Regions from separate parts of the Staphylococcus lloydii genome, predicted to be linked through region 2. Evidence: predicted binding sites of a transcription regulator. Region 2 holds the regulator's gene; the other holds the start of a gene.
The links. Region 2 encodes Rex, which represses fermentation and respiration genes when NADH is low (regulators of the CRP and FNR family bind a similar motif). Its sites were predicted from a motif close to TTGTGAAATATTTCACAA; they were not measured.
Positions count from the first base shown of each region.

Region 1: the regulator Rex is predicted to act here: its motif matches at 4,194-4,211, upstream of ISP08_RS05805 (citrate synthase).

Region 1 is NZ_CP064056.1:1,187,085-1,199,498, forward strand. Features, by position in the region: gene pfkA (6-phosphofructokinase) at 1-466, shown strand, start outside; gene pyk (pyruvate kinase) at 487-2,247, shown strand; gene ISP08_RS05800 (amino acid permease) at 2,523-3,887, opposite strand; gene ISP08_RS05805 (citrate synthase) at 4,236-5,354, shown strand; gene icd (NADP-dependent isocitrate dehydrogenase) at 5,397-6,665, shown strand; gene ISP08_RS05815 (response regulator transcription factor) at 6,876-7,586, shown strand; gene pnpS (two-component system histidine kinase PnpS) at 7,586-9,283, shown strand; gene polA (DNA polymerase I) at 9,409-12,039, shown strand; gene mutM (bifunctional DNA-formamidopyrimidine glycosylase/DNA-(apurinic or apyrimidinic site) lyase) at 12,055-12,414, shown strand, end outside.
Region 2 is NZ_CP064056.1:925,235-937,648, reverse strand. Features, by position in the region: gene ISP08_RS04440 (accessory gene regulator AgrB) at 448-1,017, shown strand; gene agrD (cyclic lactone autoinducer peptide AgrD) at 1,019-1,156, shown strand; gene agrC (quorum-sensing sensor histidine kinase AgrC) at 1,185-2,474, shown strand; gene agrA (quorum-sensing response regulator AgrA) at 2,493-3,218, shown strand; gene ISP08_RS04420 (carbohydrate kinase family protein) at 3,274-4,242, opposite strand; gene ISP08_RS04415 (sucrose-6-phosphate hydrolase) at 4,245-5,723, opposite strand; gene ISP08_RS04410 (sulfurtransferase TusA family protein) at 6,085-6,309, opposite strand; gene ISP08_RS04405 (YeeE/YedE family protein) at 6,328-7,422, opposite strand; gene ISP08_RS04400 (redox-sensing transcriptional repressor Rex) at 7,660-8,301, opposite strand; gene ISP08_RS04395 (ABC-F family ATP-binding cassette domain-containing protein) at 8,457-10,385, shown strand; gene ISP08_RS04390 (MutS-related protein) at 10,733-12,331, shown strand.

The DNA of each region.
Region 1 (12,414 bases), 260 kb from region 2:
CGAAGTTATGGGTCGTGACTGTGGTGACCTAGCGCTATGGGCTGGTATGTCAGTCGGTGCTGAAACTATCATTATTCCAGAAGTTAAAACTGAAATAAAAGAAGTAGCAGAACGTATTGATCATGGTATCAGGCGTGGTAAAAAACACTCTATCGTTATGGTTGCAGAAGGCGTAATGTCAGGTGAATCATGTGCCCAAGAATTAGCGAAATACATTAACGTTGATGCTCGTGTTTCAGTATTGGGACACATTCAACGTGGAGGAAGCCCAACAGGCGCAGATAGAGTTTTAGCATCGCGTTTAGGAGGTTATGCTGTTGAATTATTGATGAATGGTGAGACAGCAAGAGGTGTCGGCATTAAAAACAACGATTTAACAAGCACACCATTTGATGAAATTTTTATAGCAGAAACGCATAAATTTGATCACAATATTTACAATTTAACTAAAGAACTATCTATTTAATTATTCGGGAGGCAATTACAATGAGAAAAACAAAAATTGTATGTACGATTGGACCAGCATCAGAATCTGAAGAAATGTTAGAAAAATTAATGAAAGCTGGTATGAACGTTGCCAGATTGAACTTTTCACACGGTGACTTTGATGAGCATCAAGCACGTATTGACACTATCAGAAAAGTTTCTAAACGTTTAGGTAAAACTGTAGCTATCTTACTTGATACTAAAGGACCAGAAATCCGTACTCATAATATGAAAGACGGTGCTATTGAATTAGAAAAAGGTACAGAAGTTATCGTTAGCATGACTGAAGTTGAAGGTACTCCAGAAAAATTCTCTGTAACTTATGACAACCTTATTAATGACGTAGGTGAAGGTTCTTATATCTTATTAGATGATGGTTTAATTGAATTACAAGTTAAACAAATAGATAAAGAAAAAGGCGAAGTGCTTTGTGACGTATTAAATACTGGTGAACTTAAAAATAAAAAAGGAGTTAACTTACCTGGCGTAAAAGTTAACTTACCTGGTATTACTGATAAAGATGCTGAAGATATTAAATTTGGTATTAGACAAGGTGTAGACTTTATTGCAGCAAGTTTCGTACGTCGTCCAAGTGACGTATTAGACATTCGTAAATTATTAGAAGAAAACAAAAACGACACAATTAGTATTATTCCTAAAATTGAAAACCAAGAGGGTATCGACAACATTGAAGAAATTTTAGAAGTATCTGATGGTTTAATGGTAGCACGTGGTGACATGGGTGTTGAAATCCCACCAGAATCTGTGCCAATGGTACAAAAAGATTTAATTAGAAAATGTAACAAACTAGGTAAGCCAGTTATTACTGCAACTCAAATGTTAGATTCTATGCAACGTAATCCACGTGCAACGCGTGCAGAAGCAAGTGACGTTGCTAACGCTATTTATGATGGTACAGATGCAGTAATGTTATCAGGTGAAACTGCAGCAGGATCATATCCAGAAGAAGCTGTTAAAACAATGAGAAATATTGCTGTTTCAGCTGAAGCTGCACAAGATTATAAACAATTATTATCTGACCGTACAAAATTAGTAGAAACATCATTAGTTAATGCAATTGGTGTATCAGTTGCACACACTGCATTAAACTTAAGTGTTAAAGCTATTGTCGCAGCTACAGAAAGTGGTTCTACTGCTCGTACAATTTCTAAATATAGACCAAAATCAGACATTATTGCCGTTACGCCAAGTGCTGAAACTGCACGCCAATGTGCTTTAGTATGGGGCGTTTATCCTGTAGTTAAACAAGGTCGTAAAACGACAGATGCATTGTTAAATAACGCAGTTGCAACAGCTGTTGAAACTGAAAGAGTACAAAATGGTGATTTAATCATTATTACTGCTGGTGTGCCAACAGGTGAAAAAGGTACTACTAACATGATGAAATTACACTTAGTAGGCGATGAAATCGCAAATGGCCAAGGTGTTGGGCGTAACTCAGTAGTAGGTAAAACATTAGTAGCTAACAGTGCTAGTGATTTAGAAGGTGTAGACTTATCAGATAAAGTAATCGTTACTACATCAGTTGATGAAACTTTAATACCATATATTGAACAAGCATTAGGTTTAATAACAGAAGAAAATGGTATTACTTCACCAAGCGCAATCGTTGGATTAGAAAAAGGTATTCCGACAATTGTTGGTGTTGAAAATGCTACAACTGAAATCCAAAGCGATAACTTAGTAACTGTCGATGCTAACCAAGGTAAAGTATTCGAAGGTTACGCTAACGTGCTTTAATATGTAAATAAGCTTTACTAAAAAAAAACGTCAATTTCTATAGTAAATATAGAGATTGACGTTTTTTAGTATGAAAAGTGAGTTAATCTTATAAAATATTTGGCACGTGAAACTATAATAGGAGTGGTCTTAGACATTCTATAACAGGGTAGTCAACTGTAAACAAAACTGCAAAAAGCATAAAAAAAACAACTCATTTTGTACTGACTAAATCAGTGCAATGAGTTGCTTTTATGTTTGAACGATTATTGCTAACAGTTACATTAGTAAGTTAATTATTTTTGAGTTCTGTTAATCGCATTTTTATATCTAAGATACATCAGGCCTAAAATAACAAGCCAGATTGGCGTTATATACACGGCTCTTCTAGTATCTACGTTAACAAATAATAAGCAGAATACTAAGAAGAAAAATACTAAGATAGCATAAGCCATATATTTACCACCAAATAATTTGTAGTTTGCATTTTTGTGTTTTTCCGGATTGCGCTTGTGATAATTAATATATGCAACTGTTATCAGCCCCCATACTACAAGGAACAATACCGTTGATAACGTTGTGACATAAGTAAACACTTGTGTTGCATTCGGAATAATATAGTTTAATAAAGCTGCGATTAATAATAAAAATGATGATGCGATAATCGCTATATGTGGTACACCATTTTTGTTTTTACTTTTGAACATAGGTGGTGCTTGATCTTGGTTAGATAAACCAAAAAGCATTCTACTATTTGAAAAGATACCACTGTTACAAGACGATGCTGCCGCAGTCAACACTACGAAGTTAATTAATCCAGCGGCAAATGGTATGCCGATGAGTGCAAATAATCTAACAAATGGGCTTTCTTCTGGATTTACTTGTGCCCAAGGAACGATAGACATAATCACTGCTAATGAACCGACATAGAAAATAATGATACGAATCGGTACGCTGTTGATAGCTCTTGGAATTGTTACTTTAGGATCCTTAGTTTCACCTGCTGTAACACCAATTAATTCGATACCAACAAATGAGAATAATGCCATTTGGAATGACATCATAAAGCCACTTACGCCTTTAGGGAAAATACCATTATTATATAAATTAGTCAGTGATGCATGACCAAATTGTGTTTTGTAGGCCATAATAATCATAATTGCACCAACGACAATTAAAGCAATAATTGTGACGATTTTAATGATTGCGAACCAAAATTCTAATTCACCAAATAATTTGGCACTTAATAAATTGAATGACATTAAGATAAGTACGCAAAATAATGCGCTAATCCAATTGGGTATTTGTGGGAACCAAAAACTTATGTATTTTGCAACGGCAGTAACTTCTGCCATACCAGTTATAATCCAACATAACCAATATGTCCAACCAGTAACAAAACCTGCAAATGGGCCTATATATTCATTCGTTACATCTGCGAAAGATTTAAATCCTGTGTTGGAAACCAGAATTTCCCCTAAACCTCTCATAAACATAAATAACATAAACCCTATAATAATATAGGTAAGTAAAATGGAAGGACCCGTTAATGCAATCGTTTGTCCTGCTCCCAAGAATAATCCAGTACCAATTGCTCCCCCAATAGCAATTAGTTGAACATGACGATTACTAAGTTCTCTGTCTAATACTTGTTTTTTCATCTACATTTCTCCTTTGTTTATCTAGTATTAATTATGCAATCCAATTAAAGATTTTACAACTATTTTTAAAATTTAATATGTAATTTTACAGGTGTTAATTCATATTTAGTTATCATATACGATAATTAAATTAAATTCTTAGATAAATTGAAGTAATAGCTTATAAATATTAGAATGTAGATATAGCAAACAATGTATTTGTGAATGATTTAAAGCACTATTTAAGTTTAATAAATTTCTTATGAGGATAATAAGAATTATGGCTTTATATATTCACAAATCATCTCTGATTGGATATAATAGTTTTTGTAAGCCATTTCATAACGAAATAGAAAAGGGGAATTAAATATGGCAAACGTACAAAAAGGCTTAGAAGGGGTTCTAGCTGCCGAAACTAAAGTTAGTTCAATCATCGACAGTCAATTAACATATGCGGGCTATGACATAGATGATTTAGCGAATAATGCTGAATTTGAAGAAATTATCTTTTTATTATGGCATTATAGATTACCAAACGCTGAAGAACTTAAAACTTTAAAAGAAAAACTATTAAGTTATATGGAGTTAAATCCTAGAGTGTACAGTCACTTCAAGGAATATGCGACAGATAATGTACACCCTATGACTGCTTTAAGAACTTCAGTATCTTACATTGCTCACTTTGATTCTAAAGCTGAAACTGAAGATGATGCAGAAACGTTAGAACGAGGCATTCGTATTCAAGCGAAGATTGCTTCATTAGTAACTGCTTTTGCACGCGTAAGAGAAGGTAAAGATCCAGTTAAACCTAATAAAGACTTAAATTATGCAGGAAACTTCTTGTATATGTTAAGAGGTGAATTACCTACTGATATCGAAGTTGAAGCATTTAACAAAGCGTTAGTATTACATGCTGACCACGAATTTAATGCATCTACATTTACAGCAAGATGTGCTGTGTCATCATTATCTGATATGTATTCAGGTATTGTGGCTGCAGTCGGTTCATTAAAAGGACCATTACACGGCGGGGCAAATGAACGTGTAATGAGCATGTTAGCTGAAGTTAAATCAGAAGATGAAGTTGATGAATATATCGATAACAAAATTAAAAACAAAGAAAAAATCATGGGCTTCGGACACCGTGTATATAAAGATGGTGACCCAAGAGCGAAGTTCTTAAAAGAAATGAGCAGAAAAATCACTAATGAAACTGGGCAAAGTCAATTATTTGATATTTCTGTGAAAATTGCAGACAAAATGAAAAAAGAAAAAGGTTTAATTGCAAATGTAGACTTTTATAGTGCTACTGTATATCACAGCCTTAATATTGAACATGATTTATTCACACCAATTTTTGCTGTAAGTAGAACTTCAGGTTGGATTGCACATATTCTTGAACAATATGAAGATAATAGAATCATGCGTCCAAGAGCTCATTATGTGGGCGAAGTTAACAGAACTTATGTACCAATTGAAGAAAGATAATAAATATTTATTATAGACAAAAATATTCGGAGGTTTTTTGAGATGGCAGTAAATAAAATTGTAAAAAGCAACGACGGTTTATCAGTACCAAACGAACCAACAATTCCATATATTATTGGTGACGGAATTGGCCCAGATATCTGGAAAGCAGCAAGCAGAGTTATCGATGCTGCCGTAGAAAAAGCTTATAACGGCGAAAAGAAAATTGACTGGAAAGAAGTATTAGCTGGTCAAAAAGCTTACGATGAAACTGGCGAATGGTTGCCTAAAGAAACATTAGAAGCAATTGATGAATATTTAATTGCGATTAAAGGACCTTTAACTACACCAATCGGTGGCGGTATTCGTTCATTAAACGTAGCTTTACGTCAAGAATTAGACTTATTCACTTGTTTAAGACCAGTTCGTTGGTTCAAAGGTGTTCCTTCACCTGTTAAAAGACCAGAAGAAACTGACATGGTTATTTTCCGTGAAAATACTGAAGATATTTATGCTGGTATTGAATTTAAAGAAGGTTCATCAGAAGTGAAAAAAGTAGTTGATTTCTTACAAAACGAAATGGGCGCTAAAAACATTCGCTTCCCAGAAACTTCAGGTATCGGTATTAAACCAGTATCTAAAGAAGGTACTGAACGTTTAGTACGTGCAGCTATCCAATATGCGTTAGATAACAACCGTAAGTCTGTTACTTTAGTACACAAAGGTAATATCATGAAATTTACTGAAGGTGCATTCAAACAATGGGGTTATGATGTTGCTCATAATGAATTTGCTGACAAAGTATTTACTTGGCAACAATATGATCAAATTGTTGAAGAACAAGGTAAAGACGAAGCTAACGCTGCTCAAGAAAAAGCTGAAAAAGAAGGCAAAATTATCATTAAAGACTCAATTGCTGATATCTTCTTACAACAAATTCTTACTCGTCCAGCAGATCACGACGTAGTTGCTACAATGAACTTAAACGGTGACTATGTATCAGATGCATTAGCTGCACAAGTTGGTGGTATTGGTATCGCTCCAGGAGCTAACATTAACTATGAAAGTGGACATGCAATTTTCGAAGCTACTCATGGTACTGCGCCTAAATATGCTGACCAAGACAAAGTAAACCCATCTTCTGAAATCTTAAGTGCTGTATTAATGTTAGAACACTTAGGTTGGCAAGAAGCAGCTGATAAAATTACAGATTCAATCGAAAAAACAATCGCGTCCAAAGTTGTTACTTACGACTTTGCACGTTTAATGGACGGTGCAGAAGAAGTTTCAACTTCACAATTCGCAGATGAATTAATTAAAAACTTAAGCTAATAATTGTTTAAGTGAAATAAAAGACTAGAAATAGTTTGTTTTGTGATAAGCACTCCTTGATGATTCAATGGGTGCTTATTTTTATTTTACAAACTTTTATATTATAAAAATTAAGAAAATGTTAAGATTATGTAAATGAATGTCAATTGTATTATTTTTTTGACAATTTACGTTATAATTACGATGTAAATATATTATTGGAGGTACGTTATGTCTCAAACAGTACTTGTAGTTGATGACGAACAATCAATTGTAACATTGCTTAAATATAATTTAGAACAAGCTGGTTACAATATAGAGGTAGCCTATGATGGCGAAGAAGCATTGGCGAAAGTTGATGCAGTTAAACCGGAAGTAATTGTATTAGATGTTATGTTACCTAAAAAAGACGGTATTGAAGTGTGTAAGCAAATTCGTGCAGATAAAAATTTAGTGCCGATTTTAATGTTGACTGCGAAAGATGATGAATTTGATCGCGTATTGGGCTTAGAATTAGGCGCAGATGATTATATGACGAAACCATTTTCACCGAGAGAAGTTGTTGCACGTGTTAAAGCAATATTAAGACGATCTGCAATGTTAACAGAGTTAAATGAAAATGCAGATAGTTCTGAGGACATTCATATTGGGTCTATTAAAATAAAACCTGACTTTTTTGAAGTTTACCGTAATGGAGAATTGTTAGAATTAACACCTAAAGAATTTGAGTTATTATTATATTTAATAGACAGACAAGGCAGAGTAATTACACGTGAACACATGTTGAATTCTGTGTGGAATTATGAATTTGCTGGTGATTCTCGAATTGTTGATGTACATATAAGTCATTTAAGAGATAAATTAGAAGACAATCCCAAACAGCCTAAATTGATTAAAACTGTGCGTGGATTAGGTTACAAGTTAGAGAGACCTAAAAATTAATGTTGAAATTTCATCAACGTTTATTAATAATTTTATGTACGATAACAATAGTGAGTTTTCTTGCCTTAGGGTTTATTGTTACACACGTGATTTATACTACAGTAGTGCAAAATCAACAGCAACTACTCGAACATAAAACAACGCATTTTGTGAGTTTGTTAAATCAAAATAAGCAAAATGAACTAACTAAATTAATGAAAAATGAGCAACTATCGATAGAAATCAAAGATGATGATAAAAAAACATATTCTCAAACGACAAAGGTCCCAATAAATTCTTCTATCTTAAAAATGACGACTGATACGTCATTACGCTATGATAAATATAAAGGCCAACATCGTTATACTTATGAAACGTCTAAGAGTAATTACACGATACTTATTAGTGGCGTTAACAATAATCTACATGATTTACAAATGAAAATTTGGTACTATTTGTTATTAACAATTATTGTAGTCTTGTTAGTCATGTTTTTAGTAGTTAGAATGATTAACCGTACATATATTATGCCAATAAAAGAAGTAACATATGCAACACAATTACTTGCAGAAGGATATTACCATGTTAGAGTTCCAGAGAGTAATGTTAAAGAAACAAGGGAATTATTTGTTACTACAAATGAATTAGCAAGAAGATTACAAAAATTAAATAATCAACAAAAGTTACAATCTAATCGTTTAAAAACAACTTTGGAAAATATCCCAAGTTCAATTTTAATGATTGATAAGTATGGTGAAATTGTAATAGCTAATAGAACTTATTACGAAGTATTCACACCTGATATAGAGATAGAGCATCATAGTTATACAGAAATATTAGACGATGACGTTCAACCATTAATTACGGACGCTTTTAAAATGGAAAAGGCACTTTATCAGCAGTTGAAATTAAACGTGAGTCAAGTACATGAAAAATATTTTGATACAGCATGTGTCCCGATTCTATCGAAGTCTAAAAAGAATTTATACGGCATGGTTATCGTATTGCACGATATAACAAATCTTAAAAAATTAGAAAATTTACGACGAGAATTTGTTGCTAACGTGTCTCACGAGCTAAAAACACCAATAACATCTATCAAAGGTTTTGCTGAAACATTGCTAGATGGTGCAAAAGACGATCCACAGTCATTAAATGCCTTTTTAGATATTATTTTAAAAGAATCTGAACGTATTGAATCGCTTGTTTTTGATCTATTAGATTTATCTCATGTTGAACAACAGACTGAAATTGAAACGACGAGACTTAACTTTGCTGAGGTGGTGCAAAGTAATATCGATAGTTTACAAACGATTGCAGAAAGTAAATCAATTTCTATAAACGCAAGTCTTGATTCAAATGTTTATATTGAAGCAAATAAAGATAAAGTTTCACAAGTTGTTATTAACTTGGTTTCTAACGCGATTAATTATTCGCCGGAAAACAGTGAAATTATTGTTAAAGTGTATGAAGAAAATCAAAAATCGATCTTAGTCGTAAAAGACTTTGGTATTGGTATAAAAGAAGAAGACCAACAGCATATCTTTGAACGATTTTATAGAGTTGATAAAGCTAGAAGTAGAGATTCTGGTGGTACAGGTCTAGGTTTATCTATAGCGAAACATATAATCGAAGCGCATAAAGGGCGTATTAGCGTTTCGTCAAAACCTAACGAAGGGTCAACATTCAAAGTTATATTTTTTGATGATACTTTATAACAAAGTTCCTACAATTTATTGTAATTGTAGGAGCTTTTTTGGTTACTAAATTTAGCGTAAAAAGTACGGTATAATGATAGATTATGATAAAATAATAACTAAATTAGTTCTGGAGGTTAATTAAAGTGAATAAATTAATTTTAATAGATGGTAATAGTTTAAGCTTTAGAGCATTTTATGCTTTACCGTTATTGCAAAACAAGGCAGGCATCCACACAAATGCGGTATATGGTTTTGCGATGTTATTAGAAAAAATAATTAAAGAAGAACAACCTACGAACTTTTTAGTAGCATTTGACGCGGGTAAAACAACTTTTCGACATGACACTTATAGTGAATATAAAGGTGGCCGTCAAAAGACGCCTCCAGAATTAAGTGAACAATTACCATACGTCCGTCAATTATTAGATGCATATGGCATTAAAAGATATGAATTAGATAATTATGAAGCCGATGATATTATAGGTACGCTTAGTAAAGAAGCGCATTCAGCAGGGTATGAAACAATTATTGTTACAGGTGACCGTGACTTAACACAGTTAGCTAGTGATAATGTGACGATATACTATACTAAAAAAGGTGTTACAGATGTAGATCATTACACGCCTGAATTTATTGCGGAAAAATATAATGGACTAACGCCAGATCAAATTATTGATATGAAAGGTTTAATGGGTGACGCTTCCGATAATATTCCTGGTGTAGCTGGCGTTGGGGAAAAAACAGCCATTAAATTGTTAAATCAATTTCAAACTGTAGAAAGTGTTTATGACAACATCGATAGCGTTTCTGGTAAAAAGTTAAAAGAAAAACTGGAAAATAGTAAAGACGATGCATTAATGAGTAAACAGCTTGCCACTATAAACCGTGAGAGTCCGATAGCAGTGTCATTAAAAGATACTGAAATGCCAACAAATAATGATGAAACAGAAAAAATTGAATTATTTAAAAAACTAGAATTCAAACAACTATTAGAACAATTAAATGTGGACGGCACGAGTGAGAGTGATGAAGCGCTAGAATTAACTGTGGAACAAGATTTTGCAAATATAGATTTTGCTAATTTACAACAAGCGACAATACATTTTGAATTAGAAGATACGAATTATTTAAAAGATCAAATTTTAAAATTCGGGCTTTTTGATGGTACGCATCACGTCGTTATTGATGCTCAAAACATAAATGACTATAAAGAACTAGTACAATGGCTAGAAAGTAGCGATTCGCAAAAGGTTGTTTATGATGCTAAAAAAACGTATGTGGTAGCGCATAGGTTGAATATTGATATTAATGAAATAGTTTTCGATGCTATGTTAGCGAGTTATATTATAGATCCATCAAGAACTATCGATGATGTACACTCTGTTGTTAGTTATTATGGACAAACATATTTAAAAACTAATGTAAGTGTATTTGGAAAAGGGAAAAAGCGCCAAATACCAGAAGATGAAGTTTTAAATGACTACGTTGCTAATATTGTACATGCCATTCACAATGCGACAGCTAAAATGGAAACACAATTGGAAGAATATAACCAAGTTGAGCTCTTAAAAGACTTGGAATTACCATTAGCTAAAATTTTAAGCAAGATGGAAGAAACTGGTATTTATACCGAAGCTAGCGAATTAAAAGAAATGGAAATTGAAATACAAAACAAACTAGATAAATTAGTTGCAAATATATATGACTCAGCTGGAGAGGAATTTAATATTAATTCTCCAAAACAATTAGGTGTTGTATTATTCGAAACATTAAAACTACCTGTTATTAAAAAGACAAAGACTGGTTATTCTACTGCTGTTGATGTGCTAGAACAATTACAAGGTGAACATCCAATAATTGATTATATACTAGAGTATCGTCAATTATCTAAATTACAATCAACTTATGTTGAAGGTCTTCAAAAAGTAATTAGTGATGATAATAGAATACACTCAAGGTTTAATCAAACTTTAGCACAGACAGGTAGATTATCGTCAGTAGATCCAAATCTACAAAATATTCCAGTACGACTTGAAGAAGGTCGTAAAATTAGAAAAGCGTTTAAATCTTCTGATGAAGATACCGTTATCTTTTCGGCCGATTATTCACAAATTGAATTACGTGTATTGGCGCATATCACACAAGACGAAAGTATGATACAAGCATTCAAAAATAATGAAGATATTCATACTGCAACGGCAGTTAAAGTGTTTGGTGTGAGTGCTGACGAAGTCGATAGTTTAATGCGTAGACAAGCAAAAGCTGTAAACTTTGGGATTGTTTATGGGATTAGCGACTATGGTTTAAGTCAAAACTTAGGTATAACGCGTAAACAAGCTAAACAATTTATCGATGATTATTTAGATAGCTTTCCTGGCGTGAAACAATATATGACAGATATTGTTAAAGATGCAAAAGCGCAAGGATTTGTTGAAACACTTATGCATCGCCGTCGTTATATCCCAGATATCACGAGTCGTAATTTTAATTTACGTAGTTTTGCCGAACGTACTGCTATGAATACACCTATTCAAGGTAGTGCAGCTGATATTATTAAGCTAGCGATGGTAAATTTTGATAATGCTGTTAAAAATGAATCGTTCAATGTAAAATTATTGCTTCAAGTACACGATGAATTAATATTCGAAGTACCAAAAGGCGAAGTAGCTGATTTTAGTAAATTTATAGAAAATATTATGGATAACGCATTACCATTAGACGTGCCACTATTAGTTGAATGTAACTATGGTGATACATGGTACGATGCGAAATAAGAAAGTTGGATTATCATGCCGGAACTACCAGAAGTTGAACATGTTAAAAGAGGCATTGAGCCATATGCTAAAGGACAAAAGATAAGCTCTGTTATTTTTTCTGATAAAGTGAAAGAAGGCAAAGCTGACGGACGAGAAACAATAATAAAAGGAATGTCACTGGAAACCTTTAAAACTTTCACGGAAAATTTTGTTATAGAAGAAATTGAAAGACGTAGTAAGTACATCGTCTTTCATTTAGCTAATGACAATGAACATAGAATTTTAATAAGTCATCTAGGTATGGCAGGTGGTTTCTTTATCGTTAGAGCTTTAGATGATATTACGGTTAAAAATTATCGTAATCATTGGCATGTCATTTTTACATTAGATAAT
Region 2 (12,414 bases):
TGAGTTCAAAATTAATTCACTAAACCACCAATCGAGTCTATGATGTTTTTTGTCACAACAACAACTCCTTTAAACATATTACAAAGAATAAAAAATACTATCTAAATCATTGATAAATCCTCTACTATATGAAGTAAAATGATCATCAAGAATAGATTATTTATAAAACTTCTGCTCTTAAGCTTTATAAATCTGAATAAATCACTAGTAAATATTATTCAAGTATTTAGTATCTCTTTGTGATACAAGTACATTAAAACACGTATATGCACGATTAAGTTCCAAAATGCCTAACTCGTTATTTTTTATTCCTAACTGTTCATCTGATGAATTGAAATTATTTCAAAAAATCGGCATTAACAGTTAGGCATAGTTTTCGTACAATTAGGCAATATATCGCATAACACCTAATTAACGGCGTATAATCAAATTAAGGAGAGAAGCCAAATGCTAAAATCGATAGAAACCCGAATAGACACCTTTGCTAAATACTTGCAAGAACGAAATAATTTAGATCATATTGCTTATTTAAAGATTCGTTTAGGCATGCAAGTCTTTGTCAGCAACATATTTAAAACGATTGTAGCATATGGTGTTTCAATCCTGTTTAATTTATTTTTTTACACTCTCACTGTTCATATAACATATGCTTTAATTAGATTTTTTGCGCATGGCGCACATGCGAAATCTTCATTACTGTGTCACGTACAAAATTTATTGTTATTTGTTTTTTTACCTTGGCTAGTAGTGTATACTCAAATAAGCGTTGGAATTATGTATTGCCTAGCAATAATTGGGTTCATTATCTTATGTATATATGCCCCAGCTGCTACTAAAAAGCAACCTATTCCAACTAAATTAAAAGCTAAGAAAAAAAGAAATACAATAATACTTTCAGTAATTATTTTATTAATTTCAATTGTCATTAACGAACCTTATCAACAGCTAATATTGTTAGGTGTTATCATTATAGCTGTTGCACAATTACCAATATTTTTCCCTAAGGAGGAAGCATAATATGAATTTTTTAAATAGTATCTTTTCATTTTTCGCTAAGTTTTTTGAAGTTTTAGGAGCTGTATCAGGTGTTAACCCTTGCAGCGGATTTTTCGATGAACCTGAAGTCCCAGAAGAACTAACAAAATTATACGAATAATTAAAATGATTAGAGAGAGTGTATTAAAATGGAGTTTTTAAATTCGGTTTATATCTCTATTTATCAACTTATAGTGATATTTGTTGTGCTTAGAATTATAGGTAACGTGAAATACACACTTAGGGATTATATTTCTATTATAGGAATAGTAATCCCTTCAACTTTTTTATATTTTGTTTTTGGTCCGAAAACAATACTCATATTAGTTGTCTTTACAACTATTTTTATGTTTATTAGAAATAAAATAATAGGTCTAGTTCTTAGTGTTTTAACTTTTCTATTATTATATATTTCTAATTTTTTTACTATATGGATAGCTACGCTAATAATAAAATTCAATTTACATAATTACATAATGATTTTACTTTACACAATAATCTTTACCATAATCGCTCTGATGTTGGCATTTGTCACTAGATATTTTATTCAGCGATTATCCCGTTCCATCTTATCGCTAAACAAAATCTACCTTACTTTAATTGGCATTATATTATTGGCTACATTTTTAATTTTATATATGTATATGCCAAAAGAAGTTATTTCGTATGGTGATTTTAAATATTTAGCCGTTATTTATGTCATCTTTATAATTATTATCGCGATTCTGATTATTACTGTTTCTTTCAGTATTATTCGTGAAATTCAATATAAGCGAAATATGAAAGAAATCGAAAATTATTATAAATATACTTTGCAAATCGAACAAATTAACAATGAAATGCGTAAGTTTAGACATGATTATGTCAATATTTTATCGACGATGTCAGATTACATCCGTGAAAATGACATGGAAGGTTTGCGTAACTATTTCACTAATGAAATTTTACCTATGCAAGACAGTATGCAAATGAATGCTGTTAAAATTAATGGTATTGAAAACTTAAAGCTAAGAGAAATCAAAGGCTTAGTCACGACGAAAATTTTACAAGCTCAAGAAATGAATATTAGCATTAGTGTTGAAGTAAATGAACAAATTACTAAAATAGACATGCCTACAATCGACTTAAGCCGTATTATTGGTATTATTATCGACAATGCCATTGAGGCCTCTGAGAATATTGATGAAGATCCATTAATTCGTATAGCCTTTTTAAAAAATAGTGATGTTTCAGTTACCTTTATCGTAATGAATAAATGTGAGGATGATATACCTCGTGTACACACCCTCTTCCAAGAAAACTTCACTACTAAAAAAGGTAATAGTGGTTTGGGATTATCGACTTTAAAAGAAATCACTGAATCGAAATCAAATGTATTATTAGATACAACAATCGAAAATAACTACTTTGTTCAAAAGGTTGAAATATTAAATACTTAATCATAAGGATGTGTGATAATGAAAATTTTCATATGTGAGGATGATACAAGACAACGTGATAATATGACTTCAATTATAAACAACTACATTATGATTGAAGAAAAGCCTATGGAAATTGTTAAAGCAACAGGAGATCCTTATGAAATACTAGAAGAAGCCCGCAAGTTGGATGATATCGGTTGTTATTTTTTAGATATTCAACTAGAAGCGGACATAAATGGCATTAAATTAGCAAGTGAAATCCGGAAGCACGACCCTGTTGGCAATATAATATTTGTCACAAGTCATAGTGAATTAACTTATTTAACCTTTGTTTATAAAATTGCCGCTATGGATTTTATATTTAAAGATGACCCGGATGAATTAAAAACACGCATTATTGATTGTATTGAAACGGCAGAAACACGCTTAAAATTGTTATCTAAAGATAGCAATGTCGACACTATTGAACTAAAACAAGGCAGTAACTCCGTATATGTACGCTATGATGATGTAATGTTTTTTGAATCATCTTCCAAATCACATCGGTTAATAGCTCATTTAGACAATAGACAAATTGAATTTTATGGCAATTTAAAAGAACTCAGTCAACTCGATGACCGCTTCTTCAGGTGCCATAATAGTTACGTCATAAACAAAAATAATGTCTCTGCTGTTAACACTAAAGATCGTATTATTTATTTCGATAACCAAGAATTTTGTTTCGCTTCAGTGCGTAACATTAAAAAGATTAAAAACACTTAATCTCATATTTAAAAAGACTTGTCTTCATTCATTTGAAAACAAGTCTTTTTTATAGTTATTTTAACGATTCACTTTTATCAACTTCGTCCAAGCTAGGAATACTCCCAATTGCGCCATAATTCGTCGTTACTTTTGCCGCGACTAAATTACTAAATGCTAGTATATCCTTACCTTGTTGCTTCAATTCTTGTGTTAAATTAACAGTTTCGAAATTCAAAATTTTACTTAACATTGCGCCTATAAACGCATCTCCTGCACCAGTCGTATCGATTGCTTTCACTTTAATGCCTTCATGACCTATTTTAGTGCCATCTTTAAAATATAATTCTGAACCTTCAGCACCTTTAGTATAAATAACAATCTCAACATTATTTTGAAATAGCCAGTTAATTGCTTGCTCATCATCTTTAATATCTGTAATGAATGAAAGTTCTTCATCAGAAATTTTAACGATATTGGCATGAGGTATAAACTCTCTTATCGCACGCTTACATGCCTCTTCACTGTCCCACAAAGGCAATCTTACATTTGGATCAAAACATATCGTACCTTGTTGTTGCTTAAATTTTTCAATGATTGCCTTATGCGCCTCTTTCATTTCACTGTCTACTAAATCAACAGAACAAAAATGTAAGATATCGTTTGGTGTTATAGGTAATTCTTTTATATTTTCACGGTTGTATAACATATCAGCAGAAGGTTTACGGTAAAATGAAAAATCTCTTTCTCCAGATTTTGTTAAACTCACAAACGCCAACGCAGTGTTTGCTTCATTCGTTCGTTTAATAAAGGACGTGCCAACACCTATATCTTCTAGCGTTTCGACGATAATATCCCCAAAAGCATCTTGACCTAGTTGTGTAATCATTTCTGACTGACCGCCAAGTTTTTGCACTGTGCTAGCGACATTACAAGGTGCGCCACCCACCTGTCTAGAAAATGTTTCAACATCTTTCAACTTAGAATCTGTCGTATTAGGAATAAAATCTATTAATGCCTCGCCTATTGCATATAATTTACCCATAATTAACCTTCTTTCAATTCATATTTTGTGAATTTTAAATAAGCCTGTCCTGATTCTGTCGAAGTTTTTATACCTGTCGCATCTTCATCTGGAAAAATTCTCGCAGTCATTACACGTTCACCATCATTACAAAATACCTCTATACTTGAAGTATCAATAAAAATTTGGAGTTGCGAAAGTGGTGTATCCAATATCGTACTTCTTGAAGTACCTTCTACCGGAGTTGGTAACGGGCCACTTTCACTTCTGTCTAATGTTAGTTTTTGTTCTCTCGTATTATATTTGATTAAAGTTGAATGCTGACGAGAACTACGTAACTCAAAATATAATTCCGTTGTGTCATTTTCTAAAACATCTATGATTAGTTCGTATTGTTTCCCCTCATATGGATGAAGTTGACGTGTGAATTTATTAGCATAGCCTAATGCAGTTTCTTCATTAAAACGTAATTGTTTTAATGCTTTGATTGGTCGTTGTTTCAACTTACCATCTTCAATTGACAATACTCTTGGTACCGTTAAGCAATGGGCCCAATTTTCTTCATCTGTTGGATAATTTACATCTGGTAATCCCATCCATCCAATTAATACACGTTGGCCTTGTGCATCGACAAAACTTTGTGGGGCATAAAAATCAAAGCCATTATCTAATTCATTAAAATCTGCATGATTCATTGCTAAATTATCTACATCTAATTGACCAATTATGTATCCTGCTTGATAAATATTATTAAATTTATCACCATCAGGCTCTACGCCTTGGGGACAAAACATGAGTATGTCAAAGCCATCTAAATTGAAATAATCTGGACATTCCCACATATAACCAAATTCAGTCAATTTGGTTTCTAGTTCTCCCATAAATTGCCAATGTACTATATCAGTTGATTGATAGAGTACGACGCGTCCACTTTTATGGACATTTTGAGCACCTATAATCGCGTAATATGCATCATCTTTTTTAAATACCTTAGGATCTCTAAAATGTTCTGTATAACCTTCTGGTGGTTGCCCAATCACTGGTTTAGGAAATTTACTTATAGTTTTGTCTTGATTTACTTTTGCAATTAATTGACTGGAATGTCTTTGCCATGATTCATCACGTGCATTACCTGTATACATATAATATAAGTGGTTGTCATATTCAAATGCGCTACCACTATACACACCGTGACTATCATTTTTAGTATCAGGTTTCAATATTGGACCATGTGGTTCAAAATGTACCAAATCTTTACTCGTATAATTGTACCAATATTTCAAACCGTGAACGGCACCTAAAGGAAACCATTGATGCGATACATGATATTCACCATTAAAATAAATTAAGCCATTTGGATCGTTTAACAATCCTGATTCTGGTTGAATATGAAAAATTTGTTTATAGTTAGATTGTTGTACTTGCGCTCTTAATGCTTCTAACTTATCTTGAGGTACTTCCTCAAAACGTTGATAGCGCTCGTCTCTTGTCCACTCACGCATGGTAAGTATGCCTCCTCAAAACTGTAATATCTTTATTTAATTATTCATAAGGGAATTGCCCGATTTTAAAAATAATGTTCCCCTAATATTTGTAGTTAAAATAAATGTCTCAACTCATATGTATATACTATTATTCACTTATAAATTTTGTGTTTTACTTTTGCTTAAGTTATCGACAATATATATCATATCATTCGATAAATTGATTATGTTGCAAAAAATAAAATTTTATATATTTATACGTCTTAGCTTTAGCTATGAAATATGAAACTTTTAATTTATAGTTTACCATCTTACTAAGTCTAAAGACATACTTAGATATAAAAAACCCGGCTATTATAAATAACCGAGTTAATTTTGTTTATGCTTTTTGAATTGTGATAGTCCAAGATGCATCATCTAATTGTTCGTAGTTCGTTACTGGATATCCTTGTTCAGCAGCCCAGTTAGGGATTGCTTCAGTAGCTTGCGTACAGTCGAAATCAATCTTTAATTCATCTCCATTATCTAAAGTAACCATTTTTTTCTGAGCTTCTATTAATGGGAATGGGCATACCATTCCTACTGTGCCTAATTCATGTACCATAATTTATCTTCCTCTCTATTACGTTGTTTGTGTTTGACCACTTAAGTGAGCGCTATTTGTTGAAGCGCTTTGTGCTTTTTGAGCTTTTTTCATAGGTCTAATAAAAATAAAGTAACTCATAAACCATGCACCTAAAATCATTGAAGCTAAGGCAATCCAGCCTTGCCATGACATTGTGGCAGTTGATACTAAACCGTTACCGATGGAACAACCTCCGGCTACTGATGCGCCAAAGCCCATACACATACCACCGAATACACTATTTCTTATTGTCTTTTTATCTGGCAATCTCCATTTAAATTCTCTTGCTCCTTTAGCTGCAATATAAGAACCAAAGAAGATACCTAAAACTAAAAATACACCCCAGTCTAGTAATTTTACGTCACCACTAATTAAAAATTGTATTAAGTTAGCTGAAGGCGTTGTAATACCTAAACCATCCATTCTGCCTGTTGCTTCACTTGCTGGCCAAGCTAATAATGCAATTAGACCAACTACGATAGCAGCAACGAAAGGATGATATTTTTTCTCGAATAAGTAATAACGTACGCCTGTAAATTTACGTTTTAAAGTTGGTACCGCAACTTTTGGTTTACGTAATGTTTTAGTTACAAAAAACACTGTTATAATTACTAATAATAAAACCCAAACCCACATAGGGATTCCAGTCGTTTGTGCCATACTCGCGTTAACGTTTGTCGGCTTATTAATTTTATCCATTACAGGTAATAGTAAGCCGAATTTGGTAACTGCTGCAGTAAATCCATAAAATACTAATGCGATCCAACTACCTATTAAACCTTCACCAGCGCGGTACCAAGTACCTGTCGCACACCCTCCTGATAATATCATTCCTACACCAAAAATAAATGAACCTATAACTGTTCCAATGATAGGATATGATTCAGTAGGTATAGTAACAACACCTGTAGACGTTAATAAAAGTAATCCAATGCTTTGTACAGAAATAGCTATTAATAAGGCATAAAACATTTTATTGCTTTTCTGTATATACATATCTCGGAAACCGCCTGCTAAACAAAAGCGTGTACGTTGCATAACAAAACCTAATAAAGCTCCTACGATGAGCCCACTAATGACTAACCACGTCAAATAAATCCCTCTTTTCCGATTAAATTAATAAGAATAATAATATTAGATTTTATCATGCTTTTCAAGGGCATTGAGCTATTTGTAATAATATTGTAATCGAGATTTTTTTATATACAGAAATTGAACACTTAACATCTTTTAATCTGCTATTTAATAAACCCAGCGTTTTAAAACTAAAAAAAGTTACCTTATGAGATAATGTCAGCCAGATACTATCTCATAAGGTAACTTTAATATTTATTTATCCCCATAGTTGCGCATAAAGAAAAGTAAAGATTGTAATTCTATACCTAGATCAATATGATGAACTTGTACGTCTCCTGGTGCATGAACTCTTGTTGGCGTGAAATTCAATATGCCTTTCACACCTGTCTGTACGAGTTGATCCGTTACTTGTTGTGCAGCATTTTCAGTTGTGGTTAAAATAACAACATCGATTTCTTCTTCTTTTAATATAGTTGCTATATCGTTATAATGCTTAACCGTAACATTGCCAACTTTGGTTCCTATAACATCTTCACGTATATCGAAGGCTTCTGTTATTGTCATTTCATCATGTATGGAAAAATTAAAATTTAATAATGCTTTACCTAGATTACCAACACCAACGATAGCAATTTTTATTTCATTATTTTCATTTATTTCATGTTTAAAAAAATTCAATAAACTATCAATGTTGTAGCCATATCCTTTTTTACCTAATTCTCCAAAATATGAAAAATCTCGACGAATAGTTGCTGAATCTATATTTAGACCTTCACTAATCGTTTTTGAATTCACTCTATCTATGCCTTTTGATTTTAAAGTATTCACAAACCTATAATATAAAGGTAAACGCTTTAATGTAGCACGAGGAATTTTATCACTTTGATGAGCCAAAATTAAGTCCCCCTATTATTACGAAAATATACAAAGCTATAAATGTAAGCAATTACCACAATATTATACATGAATAAAATAGAAAAATAAACAATCGTAGTTTTATCTAACACCTATATACGGTAAAATAGAACTATTAGTGAGGTGCACAAAACATGATATTATTACAACTAAACGATATATCAAAATCTTTCGATGGCGAAGACATTTTTAACGATGTAAATGTAGAAATTAAGACGGGTGAACGTATTGGTATTGTTGGTAGAAATGGTGCTGGAAAATCGACATTAATGAAAATTATTGCCGGTGTAGAAGGATATGATTCTGGGCATATTTCAAAAATCAAAAATTTAAAATTGGGTTATTTAACTCAACAAATGACTTTAAATACAACTTCCACAGTTATTCAAGAAATGTCTAAACCATTCGAACATATAAAAAAATTAGGACAACAAATGAATCATGAAACGGATTGGTTGGCTCAACATGCAGATGATTTTGATAGTGATGACTATAAAGCGCATCTTGAAAAGTATGAAAGCCTATCCAACCAATTTGAACAACTAGAAGGCTATCAATATGAAAGTAAAATAAAAACAGTATTGCATGGTTTAAACTTTGATGAAGCGGATTTTGATCGCCCTATTAATGATTTCAGTGGTGGTCAAAAGACTCGTTTATCATTAGCACAAATGTTATTAAGTGAACCAGATTTACTATTATTAGATGAGCCTACCAACCATCTTGATATGGAAACAACAGAATGGTTAGAGGGTTATTTGAACTATTTTAAAGGTGCTATTGTTATTATCAGCCATGACAGATACTTCTTAGATAAAATTGTTAATCAAATTTATGATGTAGCTTTAGGTGACGTCCAACATTATCAAGGGAATTATGCACAATTTATCGAACAACGTGACAAATATTATGCAAAACGAATGCAAGAATACGAAAAACAACAAGCAGAGATTAAAAAGCTTGAAACATTTGTCGATAAAAATATTGCTAGAGCCTCTACTTCAGGTATGGCCAAAAGTAGACGCAAGACTTTAGAAAAGATGCAAACCATAGATAAACCACTTATTGATGCTCGGAGCGCAAATATTACTTTTGACTTTGATCGAAATACGGGTAATGACGTTTTTCATATTAATCAGTTGAAAATTGGTTATGAAGAACCGATTACTAATCCTATCTCTTTAGAAATAACTAAAGGTGATCACATCGCAATTATTGGCCCAAATGGTATAGGAAAATCAACGCTTATTAAAACCATCGCTGAAAAGCAACACGCATTAGCAGGAGAAATAACAACTGGGGCCAATCTAAAAATCGGTTACTATGATCAAAAGCAAGCCGAATTTAAATCTACTAAAACGATTCTCGATTATGTGTGGGACCAATATCCTACTATGAATGAAAAAGACATTAGAGCCGTTCTTGGCCGCTTCTTATTCGTTCAAGAAGACGTGAAGAAAATTATTAACGATTTATCAGGTGGCGAAAAAGCAAGGCTCCAACTTGCGTTATTAATGTTAGAGCGTAATAACGTTTTAATCCTAGATGAACCCACAAACCATCTAGATATTGATTCGAAAGAAATGCTAGAACAAGCATTGCAAGATTTTGATGGCACGATTATTTTCGTATCACATGATCGTTACTTTATTAACCAATTAGCTAATAAAATATTTGATTTAGATAGCGCAGGAGGTACTTTATATATCGGTGACTATCAGTATTATTTAGATAAAATCGCCGAAAAACATGCACTCGCTGCACAACAATCAAATCTTGAACATACACGTAACCAATCGTCCCAAGAAAGCAACAATACAAATTCTTATCTATCTCAAAAAGAACAAAAAAAGGAACAGCGCCAAAGAGAACGTAAAATAGCGCAATATGAGAGCGATATCGAAAACTACGAAAACACAATCACTGAAATAGAAGCACAATTATTAACACCAGAAATATACAACGATCCATCAAAATCCAATGAACTTGCACTTGAAAAAGAAGAGACCGAACATAAATTAGAACATGCTATAAATGAATGGGAAAAATTACAAGAATCTTAACATATAGTGTACATTAAAAAGTAGAGAAAATGAGATAACTCATTTTCTCTACTTTTTTTCATTAACTTTTTTATTCACATCTTAATTACGCTAATAAAGGCTATCCACAAAGTTATCCTAGTTATCCACAAGTAATATGTTACTTTATATTTACCATATTTTTGCTTATTCAACCTAATCCACAGCTTTTTCCATAACTTATCCACAGTTTATACACTGATTGTTAATAAGTACGCACGTTCCCTATTGACATTCATATTAATATAAATTTCATATAGCCTTGCGCCTAAATATAATCAATGACACAATTAACATATAGACTAGACATAAAAAGGAGCAGTTATACCATGCCAACAATTCTTTGGCTCATACTCGCGTTAATCGTAGCTAGTATTTTATTAGTTATCATTACCGAAACCGTCAATAACATTAGACTTAAAAATGAACTACCCACATTATGGGACAACATCAAACCTTTAGAAAAATTTACAAGACCTAATAGCCGCCACGATTATCAATATGAATTATACAAAGATGATTATGATACATATTCATTAATTGACGATAAAACTTGGAATGATTTAGATATGCCAAAATTATTTGGTGTGATGAACTTTAACTTTACAGCTATTGGTGAAATGCGTTTAGTATGTGCATTGAGACATATGAAAAAAATTAATAACGAAAAACTATTCCACGTGTTTAATGAGAATAATAGTACCCGAAATTTCGTCGCTTATCACTTGGCTAAAATTGGAAAATCTATTTATCCAACTTTTCCGGATCAACTTCAGCCAGTAAAACGTAACAATTTTTATATGCTTGCTCCATACTTGCCTTTAATAGCGATAATTATTACTTTATTTAACACTGGTTTGGGGATTATGTTACTGTTCTTAGTTTGTATATATAATATGGCCTTAAGTGGCATGTTAAAAAGAACTTATATAGACGATTTAAATTCAATGTTTTATAATTCAACTGTTGTCAATAAAGCTTATAAATTAAGTAACTCCGAGGAGTTACCAGACATTGATGTAGATTTTAAACATTTTATTGTAGCGCGTCGATTTAGTTGGCTTTTAGGCAAGGCTTCTACCGATAATGATGCCTTCACGGTTATAGGATTTATTAAAATGCTTTTAATGACCGATTATTTTCTATTCCATTTAATTCAATCGAGCTTTAAACGATATGAAAACGAAGTACTTGCCTGTTATGACTATATTGCCATGCTAGATAATCATTATTCTGTTGCATTATGGAGAAAAAGCCTAGACTTTTATTCTGTACCAGAAACAACGACAGAGGATAAGGTAGCCTTTGACGAGCTTGTACACCCACTTCTTAACGGTGCGGTACCAAATAGTTTAACTTTAGACTTTAATATGTTGCTTACAGGCTCTAACGCTTCCGGTAAATCAACATTTATGAAAGCTTTAGCCGTAAATTTATTATTAGCCCAAAGTGTTAATACTACTACGGCTCAGCACTTCGTATATAAACCTGGTTTAATTTATACTGCTATGGTTAATCAGGATAGCATAACTTCTGGTGATAGTTATTTTATGACTGAATTAAAATCAATTAATCGTCTCTTTGAAATTCCACAGAATCAAAACGTATATTGTTTTATTGATGAAATATTTAAAGGCACTAACACGACAGAACGAATCGCCGCTTCTGAATCTGTCTTATCTTATCTCGATGACTCAGAGCAATTCACAATTATTGCAGCTACACATGATATCGAATTAGCAGATTTATTGAAGGACAAGTATCACAACTATCACTTTAATGAATCTATTATGGATAATGAAATCCATTTCGACTTTACTATCAAAAACGGAAAAGCTGATACACGTAATGCGATTGAATTATTACGTATCACTAAATTTCCACATTTTATTTATGAACGTGCAAAACGCAATGTTATAGGAAAATAATATAATCTTTTCTCTCTTTGCTAAACCTGCTCAATACAAAAATGAGGTCGGACATCTAATCATGTCTCGACCTCATTACTTCA